One region of the Thauera butanivorans genome, then DNA from elsewhere that is predicted to be linked to it. Evidence: predicted binding sites of a transcription regulator. Region 1 holds the regulator's gene; the other holds the start of a gene.
The links. The regulator FNR, encoded in region 1, switches genes on or off when oxygen is low (the NO sensors DNR and NnrR bind a similar motif). The targets are predictions, from matches to a motif close to TTGANCTAGNTCAA.

Region 1 (8,907 bases):
GCTTGCCCAGTACCGATCCGATCGAACCGCATCAGGGCGACACGCGGTTTGCCGATCCGGTGTGGACTGAGTCCCCGACCTGGGATCTGATCAAGGAGTGGTATCTCGCCTTCACCCATCACACCCAGGACATGCTCTACGAGACGCCGGCCCTGTCGAGCAAGGAGCGGCGGCGGGCGGCGTTCTGGTGGCGCAACTGGCTCAATGCCGTGGCGCCGACGAACTTCCTGCTGACCAATCCGGTGGCTTTGCGCAAGGCGGTGGAAAGCGGCGGCGCCAGCCTCATGCGCGGCTTCGAGAATTTCTTCGCCGACCTGAAGGCGGGCGACATCAGGATGACCGATCCCGATGATTTCAAGGTCGGTGAGAACCTCGCCGTCACGCCGGGTGCGGTGATCTTTCGCAACCGCCTGCTCGAAATCATCCACTACGCCCCCAGCCAGCCGCGTATCCATGCCGAGCCGGTGGTCATCGTCACGCCCTGGATCAACAAGTTCTACGTGCTCGACCTGACGCCGAAGCGGAGCATGATCCGCTTCCTGCTCGACCAGGGGCTGGACGTCTTCATCACGAGCTGGAAGAACCCGGACGCTTCGATGCACGAGCTCACGTTCGACGACTACCTGCTCGAAGGTGTCGATACCATCGTGCGTGTCGCACGCGAGTTCACCGCTGCCCGGCAGGTCCACGCGGTGGGCTACTGCATCGGCGGCACGGCGCTGGCGATGTACATGGCCTGGGCCAACCGCCGCCATGGCGAGGATGCGGTGCCGGTCGCCGACTGGACGCTGTTCACCACCCTGGTGGACTTCCACAAGCCGGGCGACATCGAAGTCTTCATCGACAAGAGCAGCATCGACTACCTGGACAACAAGATGGCGCAGAAGGGCTATCTGGATGGGGCCGAGATGGCGGCTTCCTTCCGCCTGCTGCGCTCGAACAGCCTGATCTGGCAGTACGTGGTCAATGGCTGGCTGTATGGCGAGACGCCACCGCCTTTCGACGTGCTGTACTGGAACATGGATTCCACGCGCATGCCGTATGCGATGCATGCCTGGTATCTGCGCGAGCTCTACCTGCACAACCGGCTGATCCAGCCCAACGCCCTCGAAGTCGCCGGCGAAAAGCTCGACCTGTCGCTGATCCGCCAGCCCATGTACGCAGTCGCGGCCGAGGATGACCACATCGCGCCCTGGCGCCAGACCTTCGCCATCAACAACCACGTGGTCGGCAGCCGGCGCTACGTGCTGTCGAGCTCGGGGCACATCCTCGGCATCCTGAATCCGATCGTTCATCCGCCGAAGCGGCGCTATTGGGTCGCGGATGCACGCCGTTCCGATACCGCCGATAGCTGGCACCAACGTGCCGAGCAGCACCAGGGCAGCTGGTGGGAGGACTGGATGCGCTGGCTCAAGCCGCGCGTCGGCCCGGAGGTCGAGGCGCGGCCGGTCGCGAACGACAGCTTCCCGGCGTTGTGCCCGGCACCGGGAAGCTACGTGCTGGAGTCCTGAGCCGCGTGCTCAGACCTGGTGGCGTGCCAGGCGGGCAGGATCGTGCAGCGTGATGTGCTTGCCGTGCACGCTGATCAGGCCGGACTCGCTGAGATCGTGGAAGATTCGCGACAGGGTTTCGGGCGTCAGGTTCAGGCGCGAGGCGATCACCTGCTTGCTGGTGGGCAGGTCGATCTCGCAGGGCGAGTCGCTGTCGGCGACCTGCAGCAGATAGCCGATCACGCGCTGGATGCTCGAGCGCAGCGAGTAGGTCTCGACGTCCTGGATCAGGCCGTGCAGGCGGATCGACATGCCGGCGAGCAGCTTGTGGGCGAAGGAGGGGTCCTGGTCGATCAGTTCGCTGACCACGGCCTGGCCGACGTGGATCAGCGCCGTTTCCGTCAGCGCCTCGGCGAACACCGGGTAGGGCTTGTTCATGAACATCACCGCTTCGCCGAAACTCTGCATCGGGCCGATGATCTCGACGACCTTTTCCGTGCCCTGCGGCGAGGAGAAGGCGAGCTTGACCTGGCCCGAGACGACGAAGTAAAAGCCATGCGGCTGGTCGCCGCGCTGGAACAGGACTTCGCCGCGGGCGATGTGGCGGTCGCGGGTGTAGCGGGCGATGCGCTCGATGTCGGCTGCGGACAGTTCGCTGAAAAGCGGAATGCGCTTGAGCAGCGCGGGGATGTCTATTGGTGGGGTGCTGGCCATGTGCGGGCGCTCCTGATGGGAAGCCGTCTCGTTTGTCGGCCTCCATTCTAATTGAGGGCAGGGGCTGCGGCGGCCGTGCTGCCCCTGGAAAAAAGGAAGAACATGTATTTCGCCATCAAGCATCTTCACGTCACCTGCGTGGCGCTCAGCATCCTGGGCTTCCTGCTGCGAGGCTACTGGATGATCAGCGGTAGCCCCTTGCTGAAGAGCCTGCCGGCGCGGGTGCTGCCCCACGTCGTCGATAGCGTCCTGCTGATCACGGCGATCGTGCTGGCGGTGATGATCCAGCAGTATCCGTTCCAGGCTGATTGGGTGACGGCCAAGGTCATCGGGCTGGTCGCCTACGTCGCGCTCGGCACCGTCGCCCTCAAGCGCGGCAAGACGCGCTCGCAGCGGCTGTTCGCGTTTGCCGCCGCGCTCGCGGTGTATGCGTGGATCGTGTCGGTGGCGCTGAGCAAGAACGCTGCGGGCTATCTGGCTGCCGTCGTCTGACGGGACGGTCGAGGCAGCGAGACGGGAAGGGGGCAAAGGCAGGCCGGAAGCAGGCGCTCTCAGCGCCCGCAGCCGGCCGTCTGATGCTGGACCAGCTTGCGCAGCCTGGTCGTGTCGAGCAGGCGGATGTGCTTCTGCTGCACGGCGATCAGGCCTTCTTCCTGGAAGCGGGAAAAGGCGCGCGACACGGTCTCGAGCTTGAGGCCGAGATAGGAGCCGATTTCCTCGCGCGTCATGCGCAGGTGGAATTCGGCCGCCGAGAAACCGCGTGCGGTGAAGCGCTGCGACATGTTGAGCAGGAAGGCCGCCAGCCGCTCCTCGGCGCGCATCGAGCCGAGCAGCATCATCACGCCGTGGTCGCGCACGATCTCGCGGCTCATGACCTTGTGGAACTGATGCTGCAGGCCTTCGACCTCGTGCGACAGCTGCTCGAGCTTGGCGTAGGGGATCACGCACACTTCGCTGTCTTCCAGCGCCACCGCGTTGCAGCTGTGGCTTTCGGTGCTGATGCCGTCCAGGCCGAGGATTTCGCCCGTCATCTGGAAGCCGGTCACCTGGTCGCGGCCGTCCTCGAGCAGCACGTCGGTCTTGAACGAGCCGGCGCGAATGGCGTAGATTGCCTCGAAAGGATCGCCCGCACGGTACAGGCTCTGCTGGCGCTTGACCTTGCGGCGCCCGCCGACCAGTTCGTCGAGCTGGTGCAATTCGCTGTCGGACATGCCGAAGGGCAGACACAGCTCCACGAGATTGCATTGCGAACAGGCGGTCTTCAACCCGTTCATGGTCACTGGCACGCTTGCCCTCATCTGCACGATAATTCCGTTCCCTTCAGACACTGTCCCGGGCGCCCTCACCAGTCCATCGACCCCGGGCTGTTCCTGCCCGTTGATCCACGTCAACCAAAATATTGTGGTGTTCTGCCATTGTTCGGCACACACTCAAGCTTCAGATCATGACCGACCAGAACGAACTCATCTTCGATCCGCAGCTCATCCGCCGATTCGACATCAACGGTCCGCGGTACACGTCCTATCCCACTGCGGATCGCTTCGTCGAGGCATTCAACGCTGATGCCCTCAAGGATTGGCTTGCCAAGCGAGCCATCGGCGGCGTCAGCAAACCTCTCTCATTATACTTCCACATCCCGTTCTGTAACACGATCTGCTACTACTGCGCCTGCAACAAGATCATCACCAAGGATCACGGGCGCTCGGCCAAGTACCTGAAATACCTGGCCAAGGAGATCGAGATGCAGGCCGCCTGTCTGGAGGGCGGCCACCAGGTGACGCAACTGCACCTGGGCGGCGGCACGCCCACCTTCCTGTCGCACGACGAAATGCGGCAGCTGATGGCTTCGGTGCGCGAGCATTTCACGCTGGTGCCGAATGGCGAATATTCCATCGAGGTCGACCCGCGCAAGGTGGATTTCGACACCGTCGCGCTGCTGGCCGAACTCGGCTTCAACCGCATGAGCGTCGGCGTGCAGGACTTCGCCGAAGACGTCCAGCGGGCAGTCAACCGCATCCAGAGCTTCGAGGAAACCAAGCTCGTCATCGATGCCGCGCGCGCCAACGGCTTCAAGTCGGTGAGCATGGACCTGATCTACGGCCTGCCCAGGCAGAACGTCATCAGCTTCAACCGCACGCTCGAACAGGTGCTGGAGATCTCGCCCGACCGCGTCTCGCTCTACAGCTATGCGCACCTGCCGGGCCTGTTCAAGCCGCAGCGCCGCATCTCGCAGGACGACATGCCCACCGCCGACACCAAGCTGCAGTTGCTGCAGCTCGGCATCCGCCGCCTGACCGAAGCGGGCTACGTCTATATCGGCATGGACCACTTCGCCAAGCCCGACGACGAACTGACCGTCGCCCAGCGCCAGGGCCGGCTGCACCGCAACTTCCAGGGCTACTCGACCCAGGCCGAATGCGACCTGCTGGCCTTCGGCGTGTCGGCGATCGGCAAGATCGGCCCGGTGTATGCGCAGAACGTCAAGACGCTCGACGACTACTACGATGCCCTCGACCGCGACGAACTGCCGGTGCTGCGCGGCATCGAGCTGAACGCGGACGACCTGCTGCGGCGCTCGATCATCCAGGCGCTGATGTGCCACTTCGAGCTGTCGATGCAGTCGATCGAGATCGCCCACCTGATCGATTTCCGCGAGTATTTCGCCAGCGAGCTCGCCGATCTGCAGGAGATGCAGAAGGCCGGCCTGGTCAGGATCGACGGCGACTGGATCAGCGTCGAGCCAGCCGGCCGCCTGCTGGTGCGCGGCATCGCCATGGTGTTCGACCGCTACCTGCGTGCAGACCGCGAACGCGCGCGCTACTCGCGCGTGATCTGAGCGACGGGCAGGGGGGGCTCTGCCTGACGGGCGAGCCCGCCTGCGGCACCGCGCCGCAGCAGCGTGCGTGCCGGGGGCGTAGAATAGGCAGCTTTTCTCCCTGGCCCTCTTACCGGTCCTGTTTCGACCATGCCCGAAACCGGCTACTTCGCCGTCTTCCTGATCGGCCTGCTCGGCGGCACGCACTGCGTGTCGATGTGCGGCGGCATCGTCGGCGCGCTCACCGCCCAGGTGCAGCTGCCCGGCCGCAGGCCGCAATGGCCGCTGCACCTGGCCTACAGCGTAGGCCGCATCACCACCTACACCGCGCTGGGCGGCGTGGTGGGCGCGCTGGGTTCGGTCGGCATGCTGTACGACGGCATGCTGCCGGTGCAGATGGGCCTGTACGTGCTCGCCAACCTGATGCTGATCGCGCTCGGCCTCTATCTCACCGGCTTCACCCGCCTGCTGGTGCCGGTCGAGCGTGCCGGCCACGTGCTGTGGCGCCGCATCCAGCCCGCGACACGGCATTTCCTGCCGGCGCGCTCGGTCAAGCAGGCGCTGCCGCTGGGCCTGCTGTGGGGTTTCATCCCCTGTGGCCTGACCTATTCCATCCTGGCGACTGCGCTCGTCACCGGCTCCGGCGTGCGCGGTGCGGGGCTGATGCTCGCCTTCGGCCTCGGAACGCTGCCCAACCTGCTGCTGGCCGGCATGCTGTTCAAGCGTTTCCGTGATTTCACCCGCAATTCCAAGGTGCGTTTCGCCTCCGGCCTACTGGTGCTGGGCTTCGGCGTGTTCGGCCTGATCCACGCGCCCACGCTGGGCGGCGCGCTGTGGGAGGGCGTGGTCTGCCTGACCTGATGCCCCGGCTTTCGTGTTGCCGGAGCGGCTTCGAAGGCGATGATGCAGTGCAAGACAAGCGGATTTCCCCCTATAATCCGCGCACAATTTTCCACGGGAGGGAATCATGGGTTTCGATCTGGTCAGCGCCGGCAAGGACGTGCCGAACGACATCAACGTCATCATCGAGATCTCCGCGCAGGGCGATCCGATCAAGTTCGAAGTAGACAAGGACAGCGGCGCCGTCTTCGTCGACCGCTTCATGGGCACGTCGATGCGTTATCCGCTGAACTACGGCTACGTGCCGCACACCATTGCCGGCGACGGCGATCCGGTGGACGTGCTGGTCGTGACCCCCTTCCCGCTGGCTCCCGGTGTCGTCATCCGCTGCCGTCCGGTCGGCGTGCTGAAGATGGAAGACGAAAGCGGCGTCGATGCCAAGGTCGTGGCCGTGCCGGTGTCCAAGCTGACCCCGCTGTACGACAAGGTCCAGACCACCGACGACCTGCCCGAGCTGCTGATGAAGCAGACCGTGCATTTCTTCGAGCACTACAAGGATCTGGAACCCGGCAAGTGGGTCAAGGTCGTGGGCTGGGGTTCCGTCGAAGAGGCGAAGAAGGAAATCGTCGACGGCCTGGCTGCCGCCAAGAAGTAAGCCGCCCTGTAGTTTCCGGAATACCGGAAACGCCCCTGCGCTCGCCATTGCATGGCAGCAAGCGCAGGGGCGTTTTTCCGTTCAGGCCGGCTCGGTGGCATGGCACGCGAGCAGCCGGCCGACCCGTGATCGATGTCCGGCCTGCCGGGCAAGGGCCCGGGATTCCAGCGCCGTGCCTTAGCCGGCCTGCTTCTTGATCCGATAGTTGAGCTGTGGCCGCGTCATGCCAAGCAGACGGGCGGCGGCGGCCAGATTGCCATTGGCCTGGTCCACTGCGCGATTCAGCAGGTTTTGCTCGAATGCTTCCAGCGAAACGCCGGATGCCAGTACGGCTGCGACCAGATCCTGGGGCGGCCGGTGCGCCGCCTCGAGTTCGCCCCGGGCGCTGAGTGCATGCTCCTGGCTGTCATCGGGCAGGGCGCCGATGAACAGGTGTTCGATTTCGATCAGGCCATTCTGCGGGGCCAGAATGGCTCCGCGTTCGAGGACATTCTCCAGTTCGCGGACGTTGCCGGGCCAGGAGTGCAGCTTCAGCGCGTGCATGGCCTTGTCGCTGATCCCGGCGATGCGCTTGCCGTGCAGCGTCTCGAAGCGGCGGACCAGGGCATCGACGAGGGCCGGAATGTCGCCGGGGCGCTCGCGCAGCGGCGGAATCGTCACCGGATAGACGTTGAGGCGATAGTACAGGTCGCGCCGGAACGTGCCGGCACTGACGGCCTTCTGCAGATCGACATTGGTGGCGGCGACCAGCCGGACGTTGATCTTGCGCGTGCGCTCGTCGCCGAGCCGCTCGATTTCGCCTTCCTGAAGCACGCGCAGCAGCTTTGCCTGCGCGGGGAGGGGCAATTCACCCACTTCGTCGAGAAAGAGCGTGCCGCCATGAGCCCGTTCGAACTTGCCCGCGCGCGAGGCGTGAGCGCCCGTGAAGGCGCCGCGCTCCACGCCGAACAGCTCCGATTCGATCAGTTCGTCGGGCAGGGCTGCGCAATTGACCGCGACGAAGGGGGCATCCTTGCGTGCGCTCATCTCGTGCAGCGTTCTCGCGAAGCGTTCCTTGCCGACGCCGGTTTCACCGAGCAGCAGGACCGAGACGCTGGTCGAGGCAGCGCGGCTGATCAGGTCGTAGGCATGGAGAAAGGATGAACTGCTGCCGATGAGATCGGGTGTCTTGCGCGGGCAGGCGATCGTGTGGCGCATCGCCTCGATTTCCTCGCGCAGTTCGAGCAGGCGTCCGACGATCGAATCGGCTTCGAAATAAGGCCTGAGCTCGTCGGCATCGGGCCATTCCTCGGCGGGTTTGCCGACGATCCTGCAGTTTTCGCAGCCCGTCGCTGCACATTGGGTTTCCTTGAACAGGATGAAGCGCCCCATGAAGGCGCTGGTATAGCCCGAGGCGTAGCCGATCATCATCCAGCACACGGGTTGATCCACTTCCCCGAAGGCCTGGGCGTGGGCCTCGGCTTCCCAGGCATCGTGCCACAGAAATTCAGCGTAGAAAGTGTTGCCCTGCATGTCGAATTCCAGGCGCACCGGTTCGACGCGCGCACATCCTTCGAGCATGTGCAGTTGCGGCCTGACGACGAATGCATCGGCGGGATCGCGTGCCTGGCGCGTCTTGCGCGCAAGCTCCGCGTCGCGCATGCCGGAGGCGAAACCCATCCGTGTAAGGATGCGGCGTGCCTGCTGCTGGCCGACGGAGCCGATCAGTTCCTTGCGCAGTTCGGACATCGCGCCCACATGCAGCAGCAGCATGCGGTGCTCGCTCAGCCAGATATGCCCGTCTTCGGGCGCGAACCGGAGCAGGCTGCGCAGGTCTGCGCTCTCCGGGTATTGGATGGTGGTCACGGATCTCCTCCAGATTGGCGTCACCTCCGCTCTGCCGGCGGCTGGCTCTCCCGGACCCTCGGTACCGTCCGGACACCGGACGAAGCTTAAACGAGTGCTTGTGCCGGGGGGCAGGGAAAACACGATCATAGATAGAATCTCGAGAAAAATAAATGGATGGCATGATTCTTGTATCTGCCGCCATGAGCCGCCGGTCGTGCGGACGAATTGCCGATCGACGGCAAGCACATCGAAAGAGGAGACAGCCCGGATGAGACAGAGATTTGTGGTGGCGATCGAAGGTTGCGGCGAAAGACTCAGCTGCGCGGACAGCGACAACGTGTTGTGTGCCATGGAAGCCCTTGGCCGCAAGGGCATCCCGGTGGGCTGCCGGGGCGGCGGCTGCGGCGTGTGCAAGGTCAGGGTGATGCAGGGGCGCTACCACACGCGCCGCATGAGCCGTAGCTGCGTATCCGAAGCGGAAGAGGCCGCGGGTGTGGTACTGGCCTGCAAGCTTTTTCCCGACAGCGACCTGAGGATCGAGGTGGTCGGCAAGATGGCCAGGGCAG
Region 2 (8,907 bases), 2.0 Mb from region 1:
AGCACGCCGCGCCGCTGGTCGGGCGCAACGTCACGGTGGGCGTCAGGCTGGACTTCTGACCGCCACACGGCCCGCCGCCCATGGGCGGCGGGTGATCGTTCCACTTCGCGCCCCGCGGCGCTCAGGCGCCCAGCCAGGCTTTGAGATTCATCGCCATGTGCACCGCCCACAGCACGGCGAGCGCCAGGCCGGGCAAGACGCCATCGGCCATCTCCAGCACGCCGATGCTGATGAACAGGCACACGAAGCCGCCGACCGCGAACGTGGCAGTGATGAGCAGCAGGCTGAGGGCGAAGGGCAGCAGCCCCTGGCGCTCGATCTGCCCGCCGCTGCTGACCGACAGCACCCAGCGCCAGATCAGGAAATGCCCGAGTCTGACGACCGCGTCGGGATCGCTGCCGCACTCATCGAGCACACGATCCATCCGAGGGCAGGTCACGACGTCCCCCAAGCGGTACCGCCCGAAATCGATATAGGCCCGGCTGCGCCAGTGCCCTTCCCACGCCATCTCTCCCGTCACGGACCTCACCGGCCCCGGGAAAACCACCCTGAAGTAGGGAGGCCGCTGCTTGCCTGCCATCGTCGTTCGTTCCTTGACATCCCCAGCCGCCGCGACACTCCCGCGGCCAAGCATTCCGCATATGCCGCAGAACTATACTTCCGGTCGACGAAAAAAAATATACCTTCAGACGGCATCGCGGTTGCTAGCGTTGCATCCATGCAACCCTACCTCGAACGCGACGCCTTCAGCACCCGCCTGCGGGAAGCCCTCGTGCGCGTCGCGCCCGATGCCGCACGGCCGACAGCGCTGGCCCGCGAATTCAACCGCCGCTACGCCGGAGAGCCGGTGACGCTGCATGCCGCCCGCAAGTGGCTGGGCGGCGACGCCATCCCGGCCCAGGACAAGCTGCGCGTGCTGGCCGACTGGCTCGGCGTCAGCGCCGAATGGTTGCGCTTCGGCGCGGGAAATGCGGCTTTCAGCGCCAGGGAGCCGGGGGCGGCGTTCGATTATCAGTTGATGCGCGACATCGCGGCGCTCAGCGACGCCCATCAGCAGGTCGTCAGGGATCTGGTCAAGTCGCTGCACCAGGCGGAAACCCGCTAGAACGCGGCGGTCACGCGCCCACGCCCAGGCTCACCCGTTCCCCGCCCGGCGCTTTCCGGCTAAAGTCCGGCCTTTGCCGCCGCCCCCCTTCCGCCGTGCGCCTCTTCCGCCTCATCAAGATCGTTTCCGTCAGCCTGCGCTTCGGCCTGGACCGCCTGATCCTCGACGCCGACAGCAGCGGCCGGCTGGCACGGGTCTGGCAAGCCGTGTTCTTCTGGCGCAGCTTTGCCCAGCCGCGCGGCGTGCGGCTGCGCCTCGCGCTGGAGTCGCTCGGGCCGATCTTCGTCAAGTTCGGCCAGATGCTGTCCACCCGCCGCGACCTGCTGCCACCCGACCTCGCCGACGAACTCGCGCTGCTGCAGGACCGCGTGCCGCCGATTCCGATCGAGCAGGCGCTCGGCGTGCTGGAAGGCTTCTACGGCCGGCCGATCGACGAGGTATTCCGCGACTTCGAGCGCACGCCGGTGGCGTCGGCCTCGGTGGCGCAGGTCCATTTCGCCCGCCTGCCGGACGGCACCGAAGTGGCGGTCAAGGTGCTGCGGCCGGGCATCGACCGCGTCATCGCCCACGACCTCGCCCTGCTCGAAGCCGCGGCGATGCTGCTGGAAAAGGTCTGGCCGGAAGGCCGGCGGCTGAAGCCGCGCGAAGTGGTGGCCGAGTTCGACAAGCACCTGCACGACGAGCTCGACCTGATGCGCGAGGCAGCGAACTGCTCGCAGCTGCGGCGCAACTTCAAGGATTCCTCGCTGCTGCTGGTGCCCGAAGTGCACTGGGACTGGTGCGGCAACAGGGTCATGGTGATGGAGCGGATGCACGGCGTGCCGATCTCGCAGACGCCGGCCCTGCTCGCCCAGGGCAACGACCTGAAGGCGCTGTCGCGCGCCGGCGTCGAGATCTTCTTCACCCAGGTGTTCCGCGACGGCTTCTTCCATGCCGACATGCACCCGGGCAACATCTTCGTGCATCGCGACGGGCGCTACATCGCGCTCGACTTCGGCATCATGGGCACGCTCAACGAGGTGGACAAGAACTATCTCGCGCAGAACTTCCTCGCCTTCTTCAAGCGCGACTACCGGCGTGTGGCCCTGGCCCACATCGAAGCCGGCTGGGTACCGGCGAAGACCCGGGTGGATGAGTTCGAGGCGGCGATCCGCACCGTCTGCGAACCGATCTTCGACAAGCCGCTGAAGGACATCTCCTTCGGCAAGACCCTGCTGCGCCTGTTCCAGACCGCGCGCCGCTTCGAGATGGAAGTGCAGCCGCAACTGGTGCTGCTGCAGAAGACCTTGCTCAACATCGAAGGCCTGGGCCGCCAGCTCGACCCGGAGCTGGACCTGTGGAAGACCGCCAAGCCCTTCCTCGAACGCTGGATGGACGAGCGCATGGGCTGGCGCGCGCTGGTGCACGGCGTCAAGGAAGAAGCCCCCGCCTGGGCCGGCGCGCTGCCGCAGCTGCCGCGCCTGATCCACCAGAACCTGACCGACGCCGGCAGGCAGCAGGCCGCCCAGCAGCAGCGCCTCGACCAGCTCGCCGCCGGCCAGCGCCTGCAGGGACGCATGCTGGCCGTGATCGGCGCACTGGCCGCGGCGCTGCTCGGCCTGGAGCTGTACCGCCTGTTCGGCTGAACGAATCCCGCCTGCCTCCGTCCAATTCCGCAAAGCGGCCCTGCCAGAACAATCCTGCGGCGCCCGCGCCAAAGCGGGACGGGAGGTGTGCCATGGAGAAGACAGCCCTGCGGCCGTCCGCGCCGCATTCCCCGCTGAAGATCATCGGTGCCGGCTCCGCGCTCGGCGCCCCTCACTCCGGCAGCGCCGCCGCGCCCGACGCATTGCGGCAAGGCGGCCTGGCCGAACGCCTGGCCTCGATCGGGCTCACCGTCGAATGGAGCACGACGCTGGAAGCGCCTGCCGCCGCGTCGGCCGCTGCCGGCATGGATGCGCGCCTGCAGGCCAACGGCGACTTCGCCCGCCGCCTCGCCGACCAGCTCGCCGCGCTGCCGGCCGGCACCACCGCGCTGGTGATCGGCGGCGACCACGCCGTCGCCACCGGCACCTGGCGCGGCATCGCCCGGCGCGCCGGCCACGCTCCCGGCCTGATCTGGGTCGATGCCCATCTCGACAGCCATACCGCCACCACCACCCATTCCGGCAACATCCACGGCATGCCGCTGGCGGCGCTGCTGGGCGAAGGCGATCCGGCCCTGGCCGGCATCCCCGGCCCGCGGCTCGATCCGACACGGGTCTGCATCGTCGGCGCGCGTGCCTGGGAAGTGGAAGAGCTGCAGTTGCTGCAGCGGCGCGGCGTGCGCATCTTCGACATGGCCGAGATCAGGCGGCGCGGCCTGACAGCGGCGTTCCGCGACGCATTGACGATCGCACGCGCGGGCGGGGGCGGTTTCGGCCTCAGCCTCGATCTCGACGCACTCGAGCCGCAGGCCGTGCCCGCCGTGACCTGCCCGGAAGCCGGCGGCCTCGACCCCCGCGAGCTCGCCGACGCCTTGCTGGCGCTGCGCAGCTGCGACGATTTCCTCGCCCTCGAGATCGTCGAATACCGCCCCGATCTCGATGCCGACGGCCGCAGCGCGCACTGGGCGCTCGAATTCGCCGCAGCGGCGCTGGGCCCGGACAGCAGCGAACTGCGCGAGCGCGAACGGCGTCATGGCGCCGCCAACTATGCGCCGCTGCCGGTGGTGTTCCAGCGCGGCGAGGGCGTGTGGCTGTGGGACGTGGAAGGGCGGCGTTATCTCGACATGATGAGCGCCTATTCCGCCGTCAGCTTCGGCCACAGCCACCCGCGCCTGGTGCGCGCACTGACCGAACAGGCGCAGCGCCTGGCGCTGACTTCGCGTGCCTTTTCCAGCGACCGCCTGCCGGTCTTCCTCGAACGCCTGTGCGCCACCTTCGGCTACGAACGCGCACTGCCGGTCAATACCGGCCTGGAAGCCGTCGAAACGGCGCTGAAGGCGGCGCGCAAATGGGGCTACAAGGTCAAGGGCATCGCCGAGGACGAAGCCGAGATCATCGCCTGCGACGGCAATTTCCACGGCCGTTCGATCGCCATCGTCGGCTTTTCGTCCCATCGCCAGTATCGCGACGGCTTCGGCCCCTTCCCGCCCGGCCTGCGCCGCATCCCCTATGGCGACGCGGATGCGCTGGAAGCGGCGATCACGCCGCGCACCGCGGCCTTCCTGGTCGAACCGATCCAGGGCGAAGGCGGCATCGTCGTGCCGCCGGCCGGCTACCTGGCACGCTGTGCCGAGATCTGCCACCGCCACGGCGTGCTGCTGATCGCCGACGAAGTCCAGACCGGGCTCGGCCGTACCGGCCGCCTGCTGGCCTGCGAACACGAAGGCGTGCGCCCCGACGGCCTGATCCTGGGCAAGGCGCTCGGCGGCGGCCTGCTGCCGGTTTCGGCCTTCCTCGCCGACTGCGCGGTGATGGACGTGTTCCGCCCCGGCGACCACGGCTCGACTTTCGGCGGCAATCCGCTGGCGGCCGCGGTCGGCACCGAAGTGCTCGCGCTGCTGGCCGAAACCCGGCCCTGGGAGCCGGCCGAACGGCTGGGCGAAGCGTTGCGCATGCAGTTGCGCGCCGCCGCGCCGCCCTGCGTGCGCGAGGTGCGCGGGCGCGGCCTGCTGGTCGGCATCGAGCTCGACCCCGCCTTCAGCGCCGCTCGCGCCGCCGAATGCCTGCTGGCACGCGGCATCGCCACCCGCGACACCAACCGCAACGTGCTGCGGCTGGCGCCGCCGCTGATCATCGACGAAGCGGTGCTGCGCGAAGGCGCGAACGTCGTCATCGACACGCTGGCCAGCCTGTCGGACTGACGGCGCCGGCACGGCCATGCGGGTGCGGCACAGCAGTGCCGGGCCCGCTCCGGGGTCGTTTCCGGGTGGCCTGCCGCGCCCCCCTCCCCGCCTTCTCCGGTACTCCATCGGGCAACCGCTCGAACAGAGGCAAATTGCACTGCAACACGCGGCCGATTCGTTGCTAGAATTCGCCGGTTTTGCCGTCGTTCCACCGGATTCGCCCCCTTTCCCCCGGCCCCCTACCCGCCGCCTGGAGACGCCCAACATGATGTTCTGGCTCGTCGTCGCCTACCTGGTCGTGTCCATCGCGATCGGGCTCATCGCCGCCACCCGGGTGCACAACGCCCGGGACTACGTCACCGCCGGCCGCAACCTGCCGATGGCAGTGGTGCTGGCAATGGTGTTCGCGACCTGGTTCGGCGCCGAAACGGTGCTCGGCATCTCGGCCACCTTTCTCGAGGAAGGCTTTCGCGGCCTGATCTCCGACCCGCTCGGCGCCTCGGTCTGCCTGGTGCTGTTCGGCCTCGTCTTCGCCCGTCCGCTGTACCGGCTCAACCTGCTGACGCTGGGCGACTTCTTCCGCATGCGCTACAACCGCACGACCGAGCTGGTGCTGTCGATCTGCATCGTGCTGTCCTACCTGGGCTGGGTCGCGGCGCAGGTCACCGCGCTCGGCCTGGTGTTCAACGTGCTGTCGGCGGACGCGGTGTCGATGAACCAGGGCATGCTGATCGGCGCCTCGGTGGTGCTGCTCTACACCTTGTTCGGCGGCATGTGGTCGGTGGCGGTGACCACTTTCGTGCAGATGATCGTCATCGTGCTCGGCCTGCTCTACGTCACCTGGCTCGCCGGCGACATGGCGGGGGGCTTCGAGGTCGTGGTGTCGAAGGCCGCCGCCGAAGGCAAGCTCGACTTCCTGCCGACACTGGACCTTCTCGACATCATCGGCTGGATCGCCGCCTTCGCCACCATGGCGCTGGGCTCGATTCCGCAACAGGACGTGTTCCAGCGCGTCAACTCGTCGAAGAACGAATTCGTCGCCGTCTGGGCCACCACGCTCGGCGGCGTCAGCTATTTCTTCTTCGCCGCGGTGCCGCTGTTCCTGGCCTACACCGCCAACATCATCGACCCGGCGATGGTCGAGCGCCTGATGGAGCAGGACTCCCAGCTCATCCTGCCGACCCTGGTGCTGCAGTACATGCCCTTCTACGCCCAGGTCATCTTCTTCGGCGCGCTGCTGTCGGTGATCATGAGCACGGCTTCGGGCACGCTGCTGGCGCCGTCGGTGACCTTCACCGAGAACGTGCTGCGCGGCTTCATCCCGGGCATGAAGGACCATCAGTTCCTGTGGAGCACCCGCATCACCATCACCGTGTTCACCGCACTGGTGACCTGGTACGCCACCGGCACCGACGCCTCCATCCACCACATGGTCGAGAACGCCTACCGCGTCACGCTGGCCGGCGCCTTCGTGCCGCTGGCCGCCGGCCTGTTCTGGAAGCGGGCCAACAATCTGGGCGCGGCGCTGGCGGTCGGCCTCGGCCTGGGCACCTGGATCCTGTGCGAGATCTTCGTCGCCGAAGGCGATATCGAGCCTCAGCTCTACGGCCTGTGCACCAGCGCCCTCGGCATGCTGATCGGCGGCCTCGTCGGCCCGCACCCGGCATCCGGCGCCCATCGCACCGCACACTGAGCAAAACCGCGGGCAGCGCCGGCGAGCGCAGCCCGCCTCGCCGGCGCTCCCGGCGCCCGGCTTTGATGGTGATCAACGAACGGCCCGCCCCGCTCGTCTAAGGTGGTGGAGTTTTTCCCGTTCCGGACACCATCATCGTGCCTGCCCCGATCGAGCTCGTCTGCCCCGCCGGCAGCCTGCCGGCCCTCAAGACCGCCGTCGACCACGGCGCCGACTGCGTCTATCTCGGCTTCAAGGATGCGACCAACGCGCGCAACTTCACCGGCCTGAACTTCGACCCGCCGCAGATGTGCGAAGGCGTCGCCTATGCCCACGCCCGCGGCCGCAAGGTGCTGCTGGCGCTCAACACCTATCCGCAGGCGGACAACTGGCCGAGCTGGACGCAGGCCATCGACCGCGCCGCCGAGTTCGGCGTCGATGCGCTGATCCTGGCCGACCCCGGCCTGATGGACTACGCCACCCGTACGCATCCGCAGCTGCGCCTGCACCTGTCGGTGCAGGGCTCGGCCACCAGCTACGAGGCGATCAACTGGTACGCCGAGCGTTTCGACATCCGCCGCGCGGTGCTGCCGCGGGTGCTGTCGCTGCCCCAGGTCGCCCACGTCGTCGCCAACACCGCGGTGGAGATCGAAGTCTTCGGCTTCGGCGGCCTGTGCGTGATGGTCGAAGGCCGCTGCGCGCTGTCGGCCTACGCCACCGGCGAATCGCCCAACTGCAACGGCGCCTGCTCGCCCGGCAAGCACGTGCGCTGGGAAGAGACCCCGAAAGGCATGGAAACCCGCCTCAACGGCATCCTGATCGACCGCTTCGCCGACGGCGAGCGCGCCGGCTACCCGACGCTGTGCAAGGGCCGCTTCGAGGTCAACGACGAGACCTACTACGCGCTCGAGGAGCCGACCAGCCTCAACACCCTGGAACTGCTGCCCGAGCTGGCGCGCATCGGCATCCGCGCGATCAAGATCGAAGGCCGCCAGCGCAGCCCGGCTTACGTCGCCCAGGTCACACAGGTGTGGCGCGCCGCGCTCGACAAACTCGCCGCCGGCGGCGCCGACGCCTTCAGCGTGCTGCCGGGCTGGATGGCCGAACTCAACAAGGTATCCGAAGGCCAGAGCCACACGCTCGGCGCCTACTACCGTCCGTGGAAATGATGGAAACCCGCCCGATGAAACTCGCCCTCGGCCCCCTGCTCTACTACTGGCCGCGCCAGAGCGTGCTCGACTTCTACGCCGACATCGCCGAAACGTCTGTCGATAGCGTCTATCTCGGCGAAACAGTGTGTTCGCGCCGCCACGAACTGCGCCTCGACGACTGGCTCGAAGTCGGCGAAATGCTCGCCGCCGCCGACAAGGAAGTGGTGATCAGCACCCAGGGCCTGATCGAATCCGAATCCGACCTCAAGGTGCTGCGCCGCATCGTGCGCCAGAGCGCGGACGGCGCGCCGGGCTTCCGCGTCGAAGCCAACGACATGGGCGCGGTGCGCCTGCTCGGCGAAGCCGGCGCCACTGATTGGGTCGCCGGCCCGACGCTGAACATCTTCAACCCGGCGACGCTGCAACTGATGATCGACGCCGGCGCCACGCGCTGGGCGGTCGCGCCCGAGATGTCGGGCGAGGCGCTCGCCGCCGTGCGCGCCGCGCTCGCCGCACCGGTCGAGACCGAAGTCTTCGCCTACGGCCGCCTGCCGCTGGCGCACTCGGCGCGCTGCTTCACCGCACGCCACTTCAACCTGCAGAAGGACACCTGCGAGTTCCGCTGCCTGGCCATCATGGACGGCATCACGCTGCGCACCCGCGAGGGCGAGCCTTTCCTGACCCTGAACGGCGTGCAGACCCAGTCGGCCCGCGTGCACAACCTGCTCGGCGACCTGCCGGCGGTACGGCAGAACGCCGAAGTGCTGCGCATCAGCCCGCAGGGTTCGGACACCCGCCGTGTCGTCGAACTGTTCCGCGCCGCCCTCGACGATGCACAGACACCGGCCGCCGCACTCGCCGCCAGCCGCGAACTGATGGTGGAAGCGCCGTGCAACGGCTTCTGGCACGGCCGCGCCGGCGCCGAACAGTACGTGGCGGCGTGAGCGCGGCAGCCCGCATCGCCCCGCTTCCTGCCGCATATCCGCCCTGAGAACATCCGGAGCCCGAACATGCCCGCCCTGCCTTCCCTGCCCTTCCCGCCGCCGGCCGTGTTGCTGCCCGGCAACCTGCGCCGCCGCATCGGCGAGCGCCTGGAGCACTTCCGCGTGCCGGACTTCACCGTGCCCGCCGCACTGGCGAAGCTGGCCGGCCGCCTGCCGCAGCAGCCGCC

Region 2: the regulator FNR is predicted to act here: its motif matches at 6,669-6,682, upstream of ubiU (ubiquinone anaerobic biosynthesis protein UbiU).

The regions. Positions count from the first base shown of each region.
Region 1 covers NZ_CP183038.1:3,365,083-3,373,989, reverse strand. The annotation lists gene ACNQFN_RS16340 (PHA/PHB synthase family protein) at 1-1,511, shown strand, start outside; gene ACNQFN_RS16335 (Crp/Fnr family transcriptional regulator) at 1,521-2,204, opposite strand; gene ACNQFN_RS16330 (SirB2 family protein) at 2,307-2,696, shown strand; gene fnr (fumarate/nitrate reduction transcriptional regulator Fnr) at 2,756-3,502, opposite strand; gene hemN (oxygen-independent coproporphyrinogen III oxidase) at 3,649-5,040, shown strand; gene ACNQFN_RS16315 (sulfite exporter TauE/SafE family protein) at 5,170-5,880, shown strand; gene ppa (inorganic diphosphatase) at 5,987-6,514, shown strand; gene ACNQFN_RS16305 (sigma 54-interacting transcriptional regulator) at 6,692-8,359, opposite strand; gene ACNQFN_RS16300 (2Fe-2S iron-sulfur cluster-binding protein) at 8,610-8,907, shown strand, end outside.
Region 2 covers NZ_CP183038.1:705,544-714,450, reverse strand. The annotation lists gene ACNQFN_RS03465 (TonB-dependent receptor domain-containing protein) at 1-59, shown strand, start outside; gene ACNQFN_RS03460 (hypothetical protein) at 122-580, opposite strand; gene ACNQFN_RS03455 (hypothetical protein) at 719-1,105, shown strand; gene ubiB (ubiquinone biosynthesis regulatory protein kinase UbiB) at 1,201-2,730, shown strand; gene rocD (ornithine--oxo-acid transaminase) at 2,823-4,931, shown strand; gene ACNQFN_RS03440 (sodium:solute symporter family protein) at 5,179-6,606, shown strand; gene ubiU (ubiquinone anaerobic biosynthesis protein UbiU) at 6,738-7,754, shown strand; gene ACNQFN_RS03430 (U32 family peptidase) at 7,769-8,680, shown strand; gene ubiT (ubiquinone anaerobic biosynthesis accessory factor UbiT) at 8,747-8,907, shown strand, end outside.